One region of the Variovorax restrictus genome, then DNA from elsewhere that is predicted to be linked to it. Evidence: riboswitches for the same ligand, from Rfam matches in the RefSeq annotation. Region 1 holds a riboswitch; the other holds the start of a gene.
The links. Region 1 has a riboswitch for S-adenosylhomocysteine ahead of ahcY (adenosylhomocysteinase). Riboswitches for the same ligand answer to the same signal wherever they lie in the genome.
Positions count from the first base shown of each region.

Region 2: another riboswitch for S-adenosylhomocysteine. It lies ahead of metH (methionine synthase); the one in region 1 lies ahead of ahcY (adenosylhomocysteinase).

Region 1 covers NZ_JBPJZH010000003.1:194,470-203,205, forward strand. The annotation lists gene ACSFA0_RS20390 (NAD-dependent succinate-semialdehyde dehydrogenase) at 1-811, opposite strand, end outside; gene ACSFA0_RS20395 (HAD-IIB family hydrolase) at 934-2,139, opposite strand; gene ACSFA0_RS20400 (ArnT family glycosyltransferase) at 2,156-3,913, opposite strand; gene ACSFA0_RS20405 (peptide chain release factor 3) at 3,932-5,560, opposite strand; gene ACSFA0_RS20410 (hypothetical protein) at 5,683-7,086, opposite strand; S-adenosyl-L-homocysteine riboswitch at 7,236-7,302, shown strand; gene ahcY (adenosylhomocysteinase) at 7,378-8,736, shown strand, end outside.
Region 2 covers NZ_JBPJZH010000001.1:139,907-148,642, reverse strand. The annotation lists gene ACSFA0_RS00700 (hypothetical protein) at 64-462, opposite strand; gene ACSFA0_RS00695 (homocysteine S-methyltransferase family protein) at 643-1,689, shown strand; gene ACSFA0_RS00690 (SH3 domain-containing protein) at 1,788-2,600, shown strand; gene ACSFA0_RS00685 (LysR family transcriptional regulator) at 2,612-3,514, opposite strand; gene ACSFA0_RS00680 (PACE efflux transporter) at 3,613-4,050, shown strand; gene dinG (ATP-dependent DNA helicase DinG) at 4,090-6,312, shown strand; S-adenosyl-L-homocysteine riboswitch at 6,817-6,884, shown strand; gene metH (methionine synthase) at 6,949-8,736, shown strand, end outside.

The DNA.
Region 1 (8,736 bases):
CGGCCAGCGCGACGTCGGCGTCTTCCGCCACGATCACCGGGGCGTGGCCGCCGAGCTCCATCGTCGCGCGCTTCATGTGGGCGCCGGCCAGGGCGGCCAGCTGCTTGCCGACGGGCGTCGAGCCGGTGAAGGTGATCTTGCGGATCACCGGGTGCGGGATCAGGTAGTTCGAGATCTCGGCCGGGTCGCCGAAGACCAGGCCCACGGTGCCGGCCGGCACGCCGGCGTCGACGAAGGCCTTGATCAGCGCAGCGGGCGATGCGGGCGTTTCTTCCGGCGCCTTCACCAGGAACGAGCAGCCGGCGGCCAGCGCGGCGCCCAGCTTGCGCACCACCTGGTTGATCGGGAAGTTCCACGGCGTGAAGGCCGCGACGGGGCCGACCGGCTCCTTCATCACCAGTTGCTGTGCGGCCAGGTTGCGCGAGGGCACGATGCGGCCGTACACGCGACGGCCTTCGTCGGCGAACCATTCGATGATGTCGGCCGAGGCCAAAGTCTCGACACGGGCTTCGGCCAGCGGCTTGCCTTGCTCTTGCGTCAGCAGCGGCGCGATCTGGTCGGCGCGTTCACGGATCAGGCCGGCGGCGCGACGCATGATCGCGGCGCGCTCGTTGGCCGGCACGTCGCGCCAGGCTTCGAAGCCCTTCTGCGCCGCGGCCAGCGCACGGTCGAGGTCGGCGATGCCTGCATGGGCGACCTGGCCGATCACCTGGCCGGTGGCGGGGTTGCGAACGTCGAGCGTCTTGCCGCTCTTGGCGTCGACCCATTCATTGGCGATGAGCAGTTGGGTGGCGGGGTAGGAAGTGGTCATGAGGCGTCTTTCGTCGGACAACGGAGGATGGAAAGAAACGGGGGCGGGGTGTCGGCGGAGTCGCCGCCACAGCATCGGCGCGGGGCCGAGTCCGACATGCTACGCCAACGGCCGCGAACGCGTCAGCGTGCGGCCAGCACGGCCGTGGCCACCTCTGCGAAGCCGGCGCCGCGCTCGCCCTGCGTCACGTAGCGCGGCAGATCTTTCAGCTGCGGCACGAATCGCGCCACGTTGGCCACGCCGATGCTGTGCGCGAAGGTCTTGAACATCAGCTGGTCGTTGGTGGAGTCGCCGACGTAGGCCCAGCGGTCCGTCTCGGCGTCGAGGTCGCGCTCCCAGAGCTCGCGCACGATCCAGCGCGCGCCGACCAACTTGTTGTGGTCGCCATACCACCCGTTGATGTGGATGCTGCTCACGGTGGCATGCATGCCTTCGTCGCGCATGCGCTGCACGACCTCGTCGATCTGCGCCTGGCTCAGCTGCGTGAACTCGCTGTGGTCGATGGCGATGTCGCATTCGCGGCCGGCCGAATCGGTGGCGCGTACCACGCCGGGCATCTCGCGCTCTATGCGCGCGAGCACCTGCTGCATGCGCGCGTAGTTCGCGGTGCGCGTGCCGAGGTCCTGCTGGTAGCGCTTTTGCAGCGTGCCGTCGGGCTGCCGCTCGAGCGCGACGGCACCGTTCTCGGCCACGATCGCGTCCAGCGGCCAGGCCGTGGCGAACGGCTCGCTCCAGCCCACCGGCCGGCCGGTGATCGCAACCACCTGCAGACCGGCGGCCTTCAATGCGGCCAGCGCCTGCAAGGCATCGGGCGTGATGGCGCCGTCGGTGGTGAGGGTGTCGTCGATGTCGGTGAAGACGCCGACGAGCTGCGTGCGCGAAGCGGCGGACCATTGCGCCAGGGGCAGCATGCGTTCTTTGGTGGGGGGGCGTGAGAGGAGCATTCGTGCGGCGGTGAAGTTGGCGATCAGGCCGACGCAACTGCCCAATGCGACGCCGACGGTCGGCGCTGCGGGCCCGGGCATCCAGTGCAGGGTCAAAACGTAAACCGTGTAGTTGATCGCCGCGCCGCCGAGCATCGAGGTGATGTAGGTGATGTATTCGCGCCCGATCGACAGACGTGCGTGCGCACCTGGCGCAGGGCGGAAAGTGAACGTGCGATTGAGCCCCCAGGTGCAGGTCGCCGCAGCGAGGAAAGACAGGGCGCGTGCCAGGTACCAGCCTAACCACGGCGCCAGCAAGTGCAACACGGCGAGGTCCACCAGCAAGCCGGCAATGCCAACCATGCCGAACTGGACAAAGGGGCGGTTGAGGAGCGTCTTCAGCATGGGTGAGGCGTGCGCATCATGGCGCGACGGGTGGCTTGAGCTTGTAGAGCTTCACGGCGCCCTCGGTCCAGACACGCTCGAAATAGCGATCGAAATCCGCCTGCGAGGCCACGCCCGGAAACCGCTCCGCATGGACGGCCAGCGCGTCGAAATGTTCCTGGGTCAGCTTCCGGTGAAGCTGGGCCGGTGGCAGGGACGCATAGTCTGCGTAGCGCCAGGGGCCGAACACCTCGCCCCATATCGGTTGTGGCGCGTAGTAGAGCGAGTCCTCGCTGCCCAGTTGGTAGATACGGCCCACAGGGTGCGTCTTCAGGTGTTCCCAGAGCGGGTAGCCGGGAACGCGCTTCGCGAGCAACGCTGCGCGCGCCTCGGGCGTGGGTGAGATCCGCTTCCAGTAACGGACGACTTCCGCCGTGGCCGTTAGTGCCAGATAGACCAGCAACAGTGTCACTGCCACCTTCACGACCACGCGCTGGCGCAGAGCGGGAATCGCTGTGGACACAACGCGGAGCAGGTACACGGTGCCGGCGGCCGACAGTAGCACCAGCACGGGATAGGCCGACAGGAGGTAGCGTGGGTAGGGCACGCTGACCGCCCAGGTCAGCGTCATGTAGCCACCCATGATCAACGCGCGGCGCACCGCCATGCTGCGGCGCAGGGTCGGAATGAAAGGCACCGCGAGCGCCGGCCACAGGGGCCAGGCGGGCCAGCCACGCGCGCGTCGAAGGTCTTCGAACTGCCAGTGGTGATCGGAGGCGCTCCAGTCGGTGAAGCCGAAGAGCCGTCCTCCCATGGGGTTGAACGGGTCGCCCGTCAGCAGGGCATTGCGGCCATACCAGTAGATGCACGGGACGAGCAGGGCGCCGGCGACGAGCAGCCACGTCGTCGGGCGCCGATCGCGCCAGATCAGCCCCACGGCAAACAGCGGCAACAGTGTCAACGCCTGGTACTTGGCGCCCACCGCGAGGCCCAGGGCGAAGGCGCAGGGCAGGAGCCACCGGCGGTTGTCGGTGGTCCGCCAGGTTTGGAAGCTTGCGCCAGCGACCAGCACGAACAGTGCGACGCCCATGTCGACATAGGCACGGGTGAACTCGTCCCTGGCCAACAGCACCCACAGCGAAGCGGCCACGCACGCGGTCAAGCGGTCGAGGTGCTGCACACCCAGGCGGTAGATCAGCCAGGCTGTCAGCCACCCCGCCGAGGCATGCAGCAGATGGGGCAGCACGTCGTTGTCGAAAAGCAGTGCGCCCGCATAGAGCAGATCGAAGTTGTACGGAAACCATGGGTAGCGCAGCCATCCGTTCACCGTCAGATGGCCGCTGGCGGCCCACTGCTGCGCATGCGGCAGGTGGTACATCAGCGCGTCCCAATGGGTGGGCGGAGGCAGTGGCGCGGTCAGGGTCGACAGCAGTACGACCGCCAGGGCGATCAGGCCCCATCGATCAGCTGGCGGCATCGCTTGCCAGCCGGATATCCAGGCGGGCCGGCGAACGACGGATCGGTGCGCGAATGCCTGCCATGCGCCGAGCAGCAACCCTGCCGCGATCAGGAGGCCGACGAAGCGCACGGTCAATTGCCCGGCGATCGCCAGGCCTTGCAGCACGCAGATGCCGATGCCCAGGCCCAGCGCGATGGCCAGCGGCACACCGAGGCGCGGCGCCGGATCGCGGTCGATCTTCAGCAGGCGCAGCGATGTCTCGCCCCATCCCCAGCAGGCGGCCACCACCAGCGCGAGCACGCCGTACTGGCCCAGCAGGAACCCGAGCTTGTCCATGGTGTTCCGCGCGGCGCGCTAGCCGGCCGATTGCAACGCCAGCCCCGCATGCTCCCGCAACGGATGGAAGTGAATCTTGGGAAAACGTTCCTGCGCCAGCCGCACGTCATAGGGCGAGGTGCAGAGATAGGCCAGCGTGTTGGCCGCGTCGAGCGCCATGCGTGCCGGATAGGCGTTGACGAACTCGCGCAGTTCGGCCGGTGTGTTGGCCGTGATCCAGCGTGCGCCGGTGTACTGGCAACCCTCGAGCCGCACGTCGGCGTCGTACTCGGCCTTCAGGCGGTGCTGCACGACTTCGAACTGCAATTGCCCGACGGCGCCCAGCAGCATCGGGCCACCGACCTCGGGGCGGAAGACCTGGATCGCGCCTTCTTCGCCCAGCTGCGCCAGCCCCTGCTGCAGTTGCTTGGTGCGCAGGGGGTTCTTCAGGATCACCGTCATGAAGAGTTCAGGTGCGAAGAAGGGCAGGCCGGTGAACATCAGGTTCGCGCCGTCGGTGATGGTGTCGCCCAGCTGCACGCCGCCGTGCGTGGTGAAGCCGACGATGTCGCCCGCGTAGGCTTCTTCCACCGCTTCGCGGCGCTGGCTCATGAAGGTCACGACGCTGGTCGGACGCAGTTCTTTCGAGGTGCGCTGCACCTTAAGCTTCATGCCCGGCGTGTACTTGCCCGAAGCCATGCGCACGAAGGCGATGCGGTCGCGGTGGTTGGCGTCCATGTTGGCCTGCACCTTGAACACCACGCCGGCGAAGTCCTTGTCCGCAGGCTGGATCTCTTTCACGACCGGCTGGCGGTTGACCATCGTCGTGCTGATGCGCGACTGCGGTGGCGGCGCCAGATCGACCAAGGCGTCGAGCACTTCCATCACGCCGAAGTTGTTCACGCCGGAGCCAAAGAACACCGGCGTCTGCTTGCCGGCGAGGAAGGCCGCATGGTCCCAGGTGGGCGACGCGCCGGTGGCGAGCTCCATGCTGTCCATGGCCGATTCGAAGTCGGCGCCGAAGCGCTGGGTCAGCGTGTCGCGATCGCTCAGCGGGATGGTCTCGAAGTCGTCCGACAGGCGCTCCTTGCCCGACTCGAACACCGTCATCGCCTGCGTGCGCAGGTTCATGATTCCGCGGAAGCTCTTGCCCTGGCCGACCGGCCAGGTCATCGGCACGCAGGGCATGCCGAGTTCGCGCTCCACCTCGTCGAGGATGTCGAGCGGCTCGCGCACCTCGCGGTCCATCTTGTTGACGAAGGTGATGATGGGTGTGTCGCGCTGCCGGCAGACCTCAATCAGCCGCCGCGTCTGGGCTTCCACGCCGTTGGCGGCGTCGATCACCATCAGCGCCGAATCGACGGCGGTCAACACGCGGTAGGTGTCTTCCGAGAAGTCCTTGTGGCCGGGCGTGTCGAGCAGGTTGATCACGTGGTCGCGGTACAGCATCTGCATGACCGACGAAGCCACCGAGATGCCGCGCTGCTTTTCGATCTCCATCCAGTCCGAGGTGGCGTGGCGCGAGGCCTTGCGCGCCTTCACCGAGCCGGCGATCTGGATCGCGCCGGAGAACAGCAGCAGCTTTTCGGTGAGCGTGGTCTTGCCGGCGTCCGGGTGGGAAATGATCGCGAAGGTGCGACGGCGGCGGGTTTCGGATTCGAAGGTCATGGCGTGAACGCGGGGCGCGCGAAGAACGGTGAGCGCGTGGCGCTCACGGCGCGGCGGCTACGCAAAGCCTGCGATTTTAGCGAGCGTGCTGACGGCGGGCGCCGCCAGTGGACTCGCCTCGGTCAGTCCATCAGGTTGATCTGGAGGTAACCAGCGGTAGATGGGTTGTTGGCGCCGACGATGGCAAAGAGCTTGGCTCCCTGCATCGCGAAATAGACGTCTCCTGCGTTCGCGCCATTGGTGATCGCTCGCATGCCCAGCGGGCCCTGTGCATTCATCGGGCCGAATGTGTTTTGCGCCGTCGATGTGGTGCCGTCCGCTGCGACGGCGCTTCGCGTCGATTGCCCGGCTTGAACGCTGACGGTGCCCCATGAGCCCTGCGTGCTGGTGCCAACGCCGGTGCCTGTCGGCCAGGTGCTCGTCTCGGTTACGCCCAGCCGGAACACAGAGGTCATCGGATCGGCGAGCCGCTTGCCGGCAATCAGAAAGATCTTCTGACCACCCAGCCGCGCGACCGAGAAGATCGAATAGTTGGTGGGATTAGCGACTTCGGTCATCTTCCAGGTGTCGGCCGTACTCCCGGCCGTGATCGTCCAGGCTTGCTGCGACCCTCCAGGGCAGACATCGATCCTGTAGATCGTGTTGTCGGCGCAACGGATCAAGGTTGAGCCGTTGCCAGATATCTGAACTTGCGAAATCTGCGAACTGGCCGATGCAGATCCGACATCGATTCCGAAACGGTTGTAGACACCATCCAGTGCCACCGCATCCGTTTCCAGGGCCCGCGAGGCCACGAAAGGTTGCACCGCATAGCTCGTCGTGGCCACCTGGGTGACGACGAACGGGAATGCGCCGACGACCGTGTCCTGCGCGAGCTTGAAGCGCGCGTTGTTGGTGCTGGTGGTGATGCGGCTGCTGCCGAACACGTACGTGCCTGTAGCGTTGTTGTCTTCACTGATCGAGCCCGATGCGACAGGATTACTACCGTCGCTCATCTCATAGGTCTTGATGTCGAAGTTGAGCGTCAGCGTTTGCCGGGTGCCGTTGGTCGCGAAGACCTTGTAGCTGCCGTTGCGCGCGTCCGCCGCCGCCACACTGAAGACGGTCTTGGCGCTCAGCGTGGTGCCCGCGCTGGCGTTTACCGTGTAGAGCGTCGTCGTGGTCAACGTGTTCACCAGCTGCGACGCCCATTGGCTGCCGGAGATGCTGGGGTTGCGCAGCGTGATCGCACTCGCCGTTCCGTTGGTCGACGTCCAGCTGGCTGCCTGACTGGGGGTGACCATCACCGTGTCACCTGGCTTGACCGCATAGATGCCGGACGCATCCGGCGTGGCTGGCGTGCCGTTCACACTCACCTTGACCGTCAGCGGTGTCTCGGCGGGCGCCGACGTGCTGCCACTGCCACTCGGGGAACTGGCGGTGCCGCTATCACCACCACCGCCACCGCCACCGCCACCGCCACCGCAAGCGCCCAGCAGCGCACTCACCACCAAGGCGCTGTAGAGCGCCCTCGAAATTCCTTGCATAACCGACTCCCTGTCGCGCTTTTCGCGCTGTGTTTTGAGAATCGCCTCCCGGCCCGTGCCCTCTGAGGCGCCCGTGCAAATGTTACTGGATGAAAGGATAAGTGAGCCCTGCGCGAGCACGGCCGGGCGCCGAACACTTAGAATGGCGGCTCCGAGGAGCGTTGCAGCGCCATCAGGCGTGAGGCTCGGACTACATCGCAACCACGCTCATCCGCTGTTCTCGCGGTGAGCCCTTTTCCGGTCGAACCTCCCGAGTGCAGCGGCAGTCGTCAAACCTGCTTTGGAGTTTTCATGAACGCTGTTCTCAAGCCCACCCCCGTTGCTTCCGCCGACCAGGCGATCGCCGACATCACCCTTGCCGCCTGGGGCCGCAAGGAAATCCGCATCGCGGAAACCGAAATGCCCGGCCTGATGGCCATTCGCGAGGAGTTCAAGGCCGCCCAGCCACTCAAGGGCGCACGCATCACCGGCTCGATCCACATGACGATCCAGACCGCGGTGCTGATCGAAACCCTGCAGGCGCTGGGTGCCAATGTGCGCTGGGCCTCGTGCAACATTTTCTCCACGCAGGACCATGCCGCCGCCGCCATCGCCGCTGCGGGCACGCCGGTCTTCGCGATCAAGGGCGAGACGCTGAAGGACTACTGGGACTACACCCACAGCATCTTCGACTTCGGCCCCAAGGGCTCGAAGGGCGAAGGCCCGAACATGATCCTGGACGACGGCGGTGACGCCACGCTGCTGATGCATCTGGGCCAGCGCGCCGAGAAGGACCTGGGCGTGCTCGCCAACCCGACGAGCGAAGAAGAGACCATTCTCTACGCCGCGATCAAGGCCAAGCTGGCCGTCGATTCGACCTGGTACACCCGCAAGGCCGCCGAGATCATCGGCGTGACCGAGGAAACGACCACCGGCGTGCACCGCCTGAACGAGATGTCCGCCAAGGGCACGCTGCAGTTCCGCGCGATCAACGTGAACGACTCGGTCACCAAGAGCAAGTTCGACAACCTGTACGGTTGCCGCGAATCGCTGGTCGACGGCATCAAGCGCGCCACTGACGTGATGATCGCCGGCAAGGTCGCGGTCGTGGCCGGCTACGGCGACGTGGGCAAGGGCTCGGCCCAGGCCCTGCGCGCACTGAGCGCCCAGGTGTGGGTCACGGAAATCGACCCGATCAATGCGCTGCAGGCCGCCATGGAAGGCTACAAGGTCGTGACGATGGACTACGCCGCCGACAAGGCCGACATCTTCGTGACGACGACCGGCAACAAGGACGTCATCACGCACGACACGATGGTGAAGATGAAGGACCAGGCGATCGTCTGCAACATCGGCCACTTCGACAACGAGATCGACGTCGCGTCGATCGAGAAGTACGAATGGGAAGAGATCAAGCCGCAAGTCGACCACATCACCTTCCCGGACGGCAAGAAGATCATCCTGCTGGCCAAGGGCCGCCTGGTGAACCTGGGTTGCGGCACGGGCCACCCGAGCTTCGTGATGTCGTCGTCGTTCGCGAACCAGACCATTGCGCAGATCGAGCTGTTCACCAAGCCCGACGCGTACAAAGCCGGCAAGGTCTACGTGCTGCCGAAGCACCTCGACGAGAAGGTCGCGCGCCTCCACCTGAAGAAGGTCGGCGCGATGCTG
Region 2 (8,736 bases), on a different contig from region 1:
GCGTCTCGGTCTTGCTCCCTGCTTCAGATTCAGCCGCTACAAAATCGTTGCGAGAAAAGGAGATTAAACAGTTCTATTTGCATTAAATAGAGCTGCCACTCCCGCAAATAGAAGGCCGAACGTCATGGCCAACAAGACGACTTCAACCACAGAAAAACCGCGACTGAGCCCATATTTTGCGCTGTAATAAATATGAGATTGAGAGTTGATTGTGTCGGTGTCGTTGACGCTATTGTTATCTCTCACGGTGATCGTTTCGCCCAAATAATTAAATTGAAAAACAGGGCGATCAGAATATCTCTTTTCTCCATTTTTCTTGTACTTGGCTTCAACGCGCTCAACTGCAATAATTGTCGCTTTAATTCTGGCTCCAACAACGACTGGAACAATGGCGTGATAGGCCAATAGGCAAACAAAAAGCCCCGCAACTATCATCGTGATTCCAAATATCCGCTTGATCATGGTTCAGTATGCTTCTAACTGTCCTCGCCAAAACCCGTCGTAGTTTGGGAAAAGTTTCGAAAAGCCCTCCTTGTTGGCAATGAGACAGGAGAAGCCCACCAGGTCGAGAACCTTCCTGCCTACCTCATGCAAATGATGCGGCCTGCCGCGCCGCTGGCGCACTTCCTACAATCGCAGGCTATGAAGCCCATCGTCTACACCCGCGGCCAGGCCCTGCCTGGCATCCTCGCCCAACGCATCGCTGTGCTCGACGGCGCCATGGGCACGATGATCCAGCGCTTCAAGCTGACGGAAGAACAGTACCGCGGCGAGCGCTTCAAGGACTTCCAGCGCGACGTGAAGGGCAACAACGAACTGTTGTCGCTCACGCGGCCCGACGTGATCCGCGACATCCACGAGAAGTATCTTGCGGCCGGCGCCGACCTGATCGAGACCAACACCTTCGGCGCCACGACCGTTGCGCAGGAGGACTACCAGATGGCCCACCTGGCGCGCGAGATGAATGTCGAGTCGGCCAAGCTCGCCCGCGCCGCCTGCGACAAGTACAGCACGCCGGACAAGCCCCGCTTCGTCGCCGGCGCCCTCGGCCCGACGCCCAAGACGGCCAGCATCAGCCCCGACGTGAACGACCCCGGCGCCCGCAACGTCGACTTCGAGACGCTGCGCGCGGCGTATTACGAACAGACCGAAGCGCTTGTCGAAGGCGGCGCCGACGTGATCCTGGTCGAGACCATCTTCGACACGCTCAACGCCAAGGCCGCGCTGTTCGCGGTCGATGAGTACTTCGAGGCCTCGGGCGAGCGTCTGCCGCTCATCATCAGCGGCACCGTGACCGACGCCTCGGGCCGCATCCTGAGCGGCCAGACTGTGACCGCCTTCTGGCACAGCGTGCGCCACGCGCGGCCGCTGGCCATCGGGCTGAACTGCGCGCTGGGTGCGGCGCTGATGCGGCCGTACATCCAGGAACTGGCGCGCGTGGCGGAAGACACCTTCATCAGCTGCTACCCGAACGCCGGCCTGCCGAACCCGATGAGCGACACCGGCTTTGACGAGACGCCGGACGTCACGGCGCGCCTGCTGCACGAATTCGCGGCCGACGGGCTGGTGAACATCGTGGGCGGCTGCTGCGGCACGACGCCCGACCACATCGCCGCCATCGGCCGGAGCGTCACGCCGCTGGCGGGGCGCACGTTGCAGGGCACGGCGTTCTACCGCGAAGCGGCCTGAGCGCTGCCCCTGCGGGCGAACCGGTGCGGGGCGGTGGCTGATTGACAAGGCAGCCGAAGCCGGCCACCGTGGAAATCACCAAGCAACCGGATGACCACATGAACAAGATCGCTCAACGCTGGCTCGCCGTGGGAGCGCTAACGTTCATCCTGCCGGTCGCGGCTTCGGCCCAGCAGGCTTTTGCACGCAGCACCGTCAACCTGCGGGCCGGCCCTGCGGGCGACTATCCGCTGATCGCGACGATCGGCGCGGGCCAGCCCTTCGAGGTGCTGGGCTGCACCAGCGGCTACAGCTGGTGCGACGTGGTGATGCCCGACGGCCTGCGTGGCTGGGTCTATGCGCAGAGCGTCGACTACGCCTACGAGCAGCGGCGCGTGCCGATCGCCAGCTACGGCGCGGCCATCGGCATCCCGCTGGTGACCTTCGCGATCGGCAACTACTGGGGCAACAACTACCGCGACCGCTCGTTCTACGACGACCGCCGTTACTGGGGCGGTCGGCCCCCGCCGCCACGCGACAACTGGCAGCGGCCGCCACCGCCGCGCGCGGAATGGCGGCCGAACCCGTACCGGCCAGCCGTGGGCAACGACTACCGGCCGGACCGCGACCGGCGCGATGACCGTCGGCAGGAATGGCGCCGCGACGAGGAGCGCGGGCGTCAGCAGCAGCAACAGCAGCAGCGGGTCGAGCAGCAGCGCCGGCAGCAGGAGCAGCAGCGGCAACAGCAGGAACGCCAACGCCTGCAGCAACAGGCGCAGCAGCAACGCCAGCGGCAGCAGGAGCACCGCCCCCCGCAGGGGCGTCCGGACTTTCAACGCCCTCAGGATGGCGGCCGGCCCGAGCAGCGCATTCAGTCGCGACGCGAGAACACGCGCAACGGCTTCACGCCTGGCAGCGAGCAAAGGCAATAGGCCGCACCCGGTCAGTTGGCGCCCGTCGCCGACTTGTCCTTCGCAATCAGCGCCACGAAGCGCTGCGCCCCCAGCCCCAGCGGCCGCTCGCGCGACCACACCACATCGACCCACAGATCCAGCCCGTTGCTGAGGTTCTCGAACGGGATCTCCAGCAGCGCCCCCGCCGCCACGTGCGGCTTGGCGAAGGCGCGCGGCAGCCAGCCCCAGCCGAGGCCGGCGGTGATCAGGCTCAGCGCGGCCAGCGCGTTGTCGGTGCGCCAGACGTGACGACCGAAGACGAAGCGCGGGTCGCTGGTCGCCAGGTCGCGCCCGGCCACCACGATCTGCCGCGTGTTGTGCAGATGCTCCTCGCGCAAGCGTCCGCCGGCGGCGGCCAGCACCGGGTGCGCCGGCGCCATCACGGCGACCATCGTGTCGCTCGCCACTTCCTGAAAGCCTTCGCGGCCATCGAGGCTGGGCCGTTCGAACACCAGCGCCAACTGCGCGCGGCCGGCGTGCAGCAGCGCCAGCGCGTCGGCCTGCGGTGCGGCGAGCACTTCGACCTCGAGCAGTGGGTATTCGGCCGCCAGCGCTGCGAGCGCCCCGCTCCAGGGGGCTGCCAGCAGTTCGGGCGCAATGGCCAGCGTCAGCCGGTTCTCCAGGCCCTGCGTGAGGGCGAGCGCCTGCACCTCGAGTTGCTTGAACTGGGCCGCCAGCAGGCGCGCCTGCGGCTCCAGCGAGCGGGCGGCGGCGGTCGGCTTGGGCTCGCGGCCGCTGCGGTCGAACAGCGGCAGGTCGAGTTCGGCCTCCAGCCCCGCGATCGCCATGCTCACGGCCGAGGGCACGCGCCCCAGCGAGCGCGCGGCCGCGGAGAACGAGCCGTGGTCGAGCACGGCGAGAAAGACCTGCAGGTTGTCGGTGGAGAAGGCCATGCGCCCGATCTATCAGTTGAATTGAAATAAGATGACTTTTTATATCAGCGATTGACACATAAAGTCCAACGTCTGTTCACTGTTTTCCGGGAATTTCCATGCAAGGGCTCAAGCGCCGCGTCGTCTACATCACGCTTTACGAAGGCATCGCCATCGTCGCAGCGAGCGTGGGGCTGGCGCTGATGTCGGGCCAGGGGCTGGGGCATTCGGGTGTGCTGGCGATGATCGCGTCCGCGATCGCCGTGTTGTGGAATTTGAGCTTCAACTGGCTTTTCGAACGCTGGGAGTCGCGCCAGGCGGTGCGCGGGCGCAGCGTGTGGCGCCGCGTCGCCCATGCCATCGGCTTCGAGGGCGGCCTCGTCGCTTTCCTGGTGCCGACCTTCGCGTGGTGGCTGGATGTGAGCTTGTGGGATGCGCTGGTGATGGACCTGGGTCTGGTGGTGTTCTTCCTCGTCTACACCTTCGTCTTCAACTGGGCTTTCGACGCCATCTTCGGCCTGCCGGCCTCCGCGACGGGGGCCGCCCAGCCAGCCTGACGCACCGCCCGTGTCGGGCGGCCGTGCAACACTCGGCGCATGTCTTCTTTGGAATGGGCCGCGTCCGCCCTGCAGGCGTTCGACGGGGTGGTCCAGTCCAGCGCCGGTTTCCGCAGCCGCGACGGCCAGCGGCGCATGGCCGAGCAAGTCGCCGACACGCTGGCCGCGGCCACCCTCGGCAAGACCGAGAGCGATGACGGTGACGGCCCGGCCGACCCGCCGGTGCGCGCCATCGCGGTGATCCAGGCCGGCACTGGCGTCGGCAAGTCGCTCGCCTACTGCGCGCCCGCCATCGCGCTGGCCCTGGCGCGCAACACCCGCGTCGTGATCTCCACCGCGACCGTGGCGCTGCAGGAGCAGCTGGTCCACAAGGACCTGCCGGCGCTCGCCAAGCTGATGCCGGAACCCTTCCGCTTCGCTTTGGCGAAGGGCCGCGGGCGCTACGTCTGCCAGCAGAAGCTGGAACGCCTGACCGGGATGATGGCCGAGCAGGACGACGAGGACGAAGACGGCGAAGAGGACCTCTTCGCCGACGACGACGCTGCCGCAAATTCCCACCCCGCGCGGCCTGCGCACGAAGTGGAGGCTCGCCTCCAGTTCTACACCGGCATCGCCCACACGCTCTCCAGCGGCGCCTGGGACGGCGACCGCGACACCCGCGACACCCCGCCCGCCGCCGATGCCTGGCTCCCCATGGCGGCCGACGCGGCATCGTGCACCGGCAAGCACTGCCCGTCGTTCAACCAGTGCGTCTACTACGAGCGCCGCAAGACGCTGGTCGGCGCGCAGGTGGTGGTGGTCAACCACGACCTGTTGCTGGCCTCCATCGGCAATCGCCAGCTGCCCGAGTTGGACAACTGCCTGCTGGTGCTCGACGAGGCGCACCACCTGCCGGCCACCGCGCTCGCGCAGTTCGGCTGTCGCATGGACCTGGGCCGCCACGGCTGGGTCGAGCGCCTCGCGCAGCGCGCGGTGCGCGTGGGCGTGCGCTTCGAGGTCACCGAGGTGGCCGACGTGCCGATGCACGCCGCGCAGATGCGCCAGGCGCTGCAGGAGACCGAGCGGCTGGTGATGGACCTGTACGGCGACGGCCTCAAGACCGACGTCGCCGGCCCGGCGGGCCTGCCCGGCCGTGGCCCCGCGCGTGCGCGCCTGCCGCTGGGCGCCTTGCCCGAAGCGCTCCAGGGCCCGCTGGGCCGGGTGGCGCACCACGCGTCGGGCTTCCTCGATGCTCTGCGCGTGATCGCCAGCGCCCTGCGCACCGAGATGCGCGAACAACCCGCGATGGCGCGCAAGCTGTCGACCATGTACGCCCAGCTCGGCGCGCTCGCCCCGCGGCTGGAGCAGACGCTCGACACCGCCCAGCTGCTGCTGCGCGAAGCCCCGCCCGACGCGGTGCCGGCCGCCAAGTGGTTCACGCTGCAGGTCGACGGCGACCAGGCCACGCTGCAGGCGCACGCCAGCCCGCTGCTGCCCGGCGCGACGCTGCGCCACCACCTGTGGGCCAAGGTGCGCGGCGCGGTGCTGACATCGGCCACGCTCACCAGCTGCGGCCACTTCGATTTCTTCCTGCGCGAGTCGGGCCTGCATGGCGACGAGGCGGCGACCACGCTGGAGGTGCCCAGCCCCTTCGACTACGCCGCGCAGGGCAAGCTGATCGCCGTCGAAACCCGGGCCGACCCGCGCGACGCGGCCGGCTACGTCGCCGAGATGGTCCAGGCGCTGGTGCGCGACCTGGCGGACGTGCGGCACGGCGCGCTGGTGCTGTTCACCTCGCGCGACCAGCTGCGCCAGGCGGTCGAGGCGCTGCCCGCCGCGCTCAAGCCGCGCGTGCTGCTGCAGACCGCCATGCCGCGCCAGCAACTGCTGGCCACCCACCGCCATCGCGTGGCCGAGGGGCTGCCGTCGATCGTCTTCGGCATGCAGTCCTTCGGCGAAGGGCTCGACCTGCCGGGCAAGCTCTGCGAATCGGTCTTCATCGCCAAGCTGCCCTTCGCACCGCCGGACGACCCGGTCGGCGAGGCGCGGGCCGAGTGGCTGCGCACGGTGGGGCGCGATCCGTTCACCGAGCTGGTGGTGCCGGCGACGGCCATTCGATTGGCGCAATGGGTGGGGCGGGCGATTCGGAGCGAAGAAGATCGCGCTTCCGTGTACTGCTACGACAGGCGGCTGGTGAGGACTTCGTATGGTCAGCGGTTGTTGAAGGGGTTGCCGCCGTTTACGTTTTCTACGGTGCGGGTGGGGGACGCGGTTTCTGCTTGATCGTTGGCGTTGGTGAGGGCGCCCGGCAGGCGGTGCGAGCCGGACGACCCCGGTGCGCCGGCCCTTCGGGCTGCCTTGCGGTGCTCGCCTTTCGCGCGGTCTCGCTCGAACTCGCTGCGCTCAGACAATCGCGAGCCCTGATCCGCGGAAGGCTGCGCTCCTCAGCGACGCACAGGGGATCGCCCGGCCCGCACCGCCTGCCGGGCTTGGGGATCGCTGCGCTCGCCGGAGAGATGCACAACGATTGCGTCCACGTCGGTGGGTGGTATGTCTTTGGGCGGTTGTTGAGGCTCCGGCGAGCACCGCAGGGGCAGGCGGATCAGGGCCGCGCGTGTCTGAGCGAAGCGAGTTTGCGCGGACCCCGCCTGACGCGAGGAGCAGCAGCGAAGCCCGAAGGGCCGGAGACGTCTGCCGCCCAAAGGCATGCCGCCCGCCGACGCCCCTACACCACACCGAAGCACCTCGACAACCATCACCTCAACCAAAGGCCACTAAAATAGACGACCCCGAGGAGCGTTGCAGCGGCACCCCCGCCAGGCTCGGGTCTGATCCCGCAACGACGCTCACCTGACCATCGCGAATCCAGGTGAGCCCATGTCCGAATCTTCTTCCTCTGCCGTCACGTCCGTTCCCCCGATGAAGCTGTCGGGCCTCGAGCCCGTGCGCATCGGCGAGGGCACGCTGTTCGTCAACATCGGCGAACGCACCAACGTCACTGGTTCCAAGGCCTTCGCGCGGATGATCCTCAACGGCCAATTCGAGGAAGCCCTGGCCGTGGCGCGCCAGCAGGTCGAGAACGGCGCGCAGGTCATCGACATCAACATGGACGAGGCCATGCTCGACAGCAAGGCCGCGATGGTCCGCTTCCTGAACCTGATCGCGTCGGAGCCCGACATCGCGCGCGTGCCGATCATGGTCGACAGCTCGAAGTGGGAGGTCATCGAGGCGGGTCTCCGCTGCATCCAGGGCAAGGGCATCGTCAATTCGATCAGCATGAAGGAAGGCGAAGACCAGTTCCGCCACCAGGCCAAGCTCTTGCGCCGCTACGGTGCCGCCGCTGTGGTGATGGCCTTCGACGAGAAGGGCCAGGCCGACACCTACGAGCGCAAGGTCGAGATCTGCCAGCGCGCCTACCGCATCCTGGTCGACGAAATCGGCTTCCCCGCCGAGGACATCATCTTCGACCCGAATATCTTCGCGGTCGCGACCGGCATTGAAGAGCACAACAACTACGCGGTCGACTTCATCGAGGCGACCCGCTGGATCAAGCAGAACTTGGCCGGCGCCAAGGTGTCGGGCGGCGTGTCGAACGTGAGCTTCAGCTTCCGCGGCAACGACCCGGTGCGCGAGGCCATCCACACCGTCTTCCTGTACCACGCGATCAAGGCCGGCATGGACATGGGCATCGTCAACGCCGGCATGGTCGGCGTGTACGACGACCTCGAGCCGGTGCTGCGCGAGCGCGTCGAAGACGTGATCCTGAACCGCCGCCCCGATGCTGGCGAACGCCTGGTCGAAGTGGCCGAGACCGCCAAGAGCGGCGCCAAGGACGAGAGCAAGCGCAACGACTGGCGCGGCACGCCCGAGGCGCCGGTGAGCGTGGGAGACCGGCTGAGCCACGCACTGGTGCACGGCATCACCGAGTTCATCGTCGAGGACACCGAAGAGGCCTACCAGGACATCCTCGCCAAGGGCGGCCGGCCGCTGCATGTCATCGAAGGCCCGTTGATGGACGGCATGAACGTGGTCGGCGACCTGTTCGGCGCCGGCAAGATGTTCCTGCCGCAGGTGGTGAAGTCGGCCCGCGTGATGAAGCAGGCCGTGGCACACCTGCTGCCCTACATCGAGGAAGAGAAGCTGCGCGACGAGGCGGCCGGCCGCGACGTGCGCACCAAGGGCAAGATCATCATCGCGACGGTGAAGGGCGATGTGCACGACATCGGCAAGAACATCGTCACCGTCGTGCTCCAGTGCAACAACTTCGAAGTGGTGAACATGGGTGTGATGGTGCCCTGCCACGAGATCCTGGCGCGCGCCAAGGTCGAGGGCGCCGACATCGTGGGCCTCTCCGGCCTCATCACGCCGAGCCTGGAAGAGATGCAGTACGTGGCCGGCGAAATGCAGCGCGACGACCATTTCCGCATCAAGAAGATCCCGCTGATGATCGGCGGCGCCACCACCAGCCGCGTGCACACGGCCGTGAAGATCGCGCCGCACTATGAAGGCCCGGTCGTTTACGTGCCGGATGCGTCGCGCAGCGTGAGCGTGGCGCAGAGCCTGCTGAGCGACCAGGCGACCAAGTACATCGACGAACTCAACGCCGACTACGACAAGGTGCGCCTGCAGCACGCCAACAAGAAGCAGGTGCCGCTGTGGCCGCTGGCCAAGGCACGCGCCAACAAGACGCCGATCGACTGGACGAAC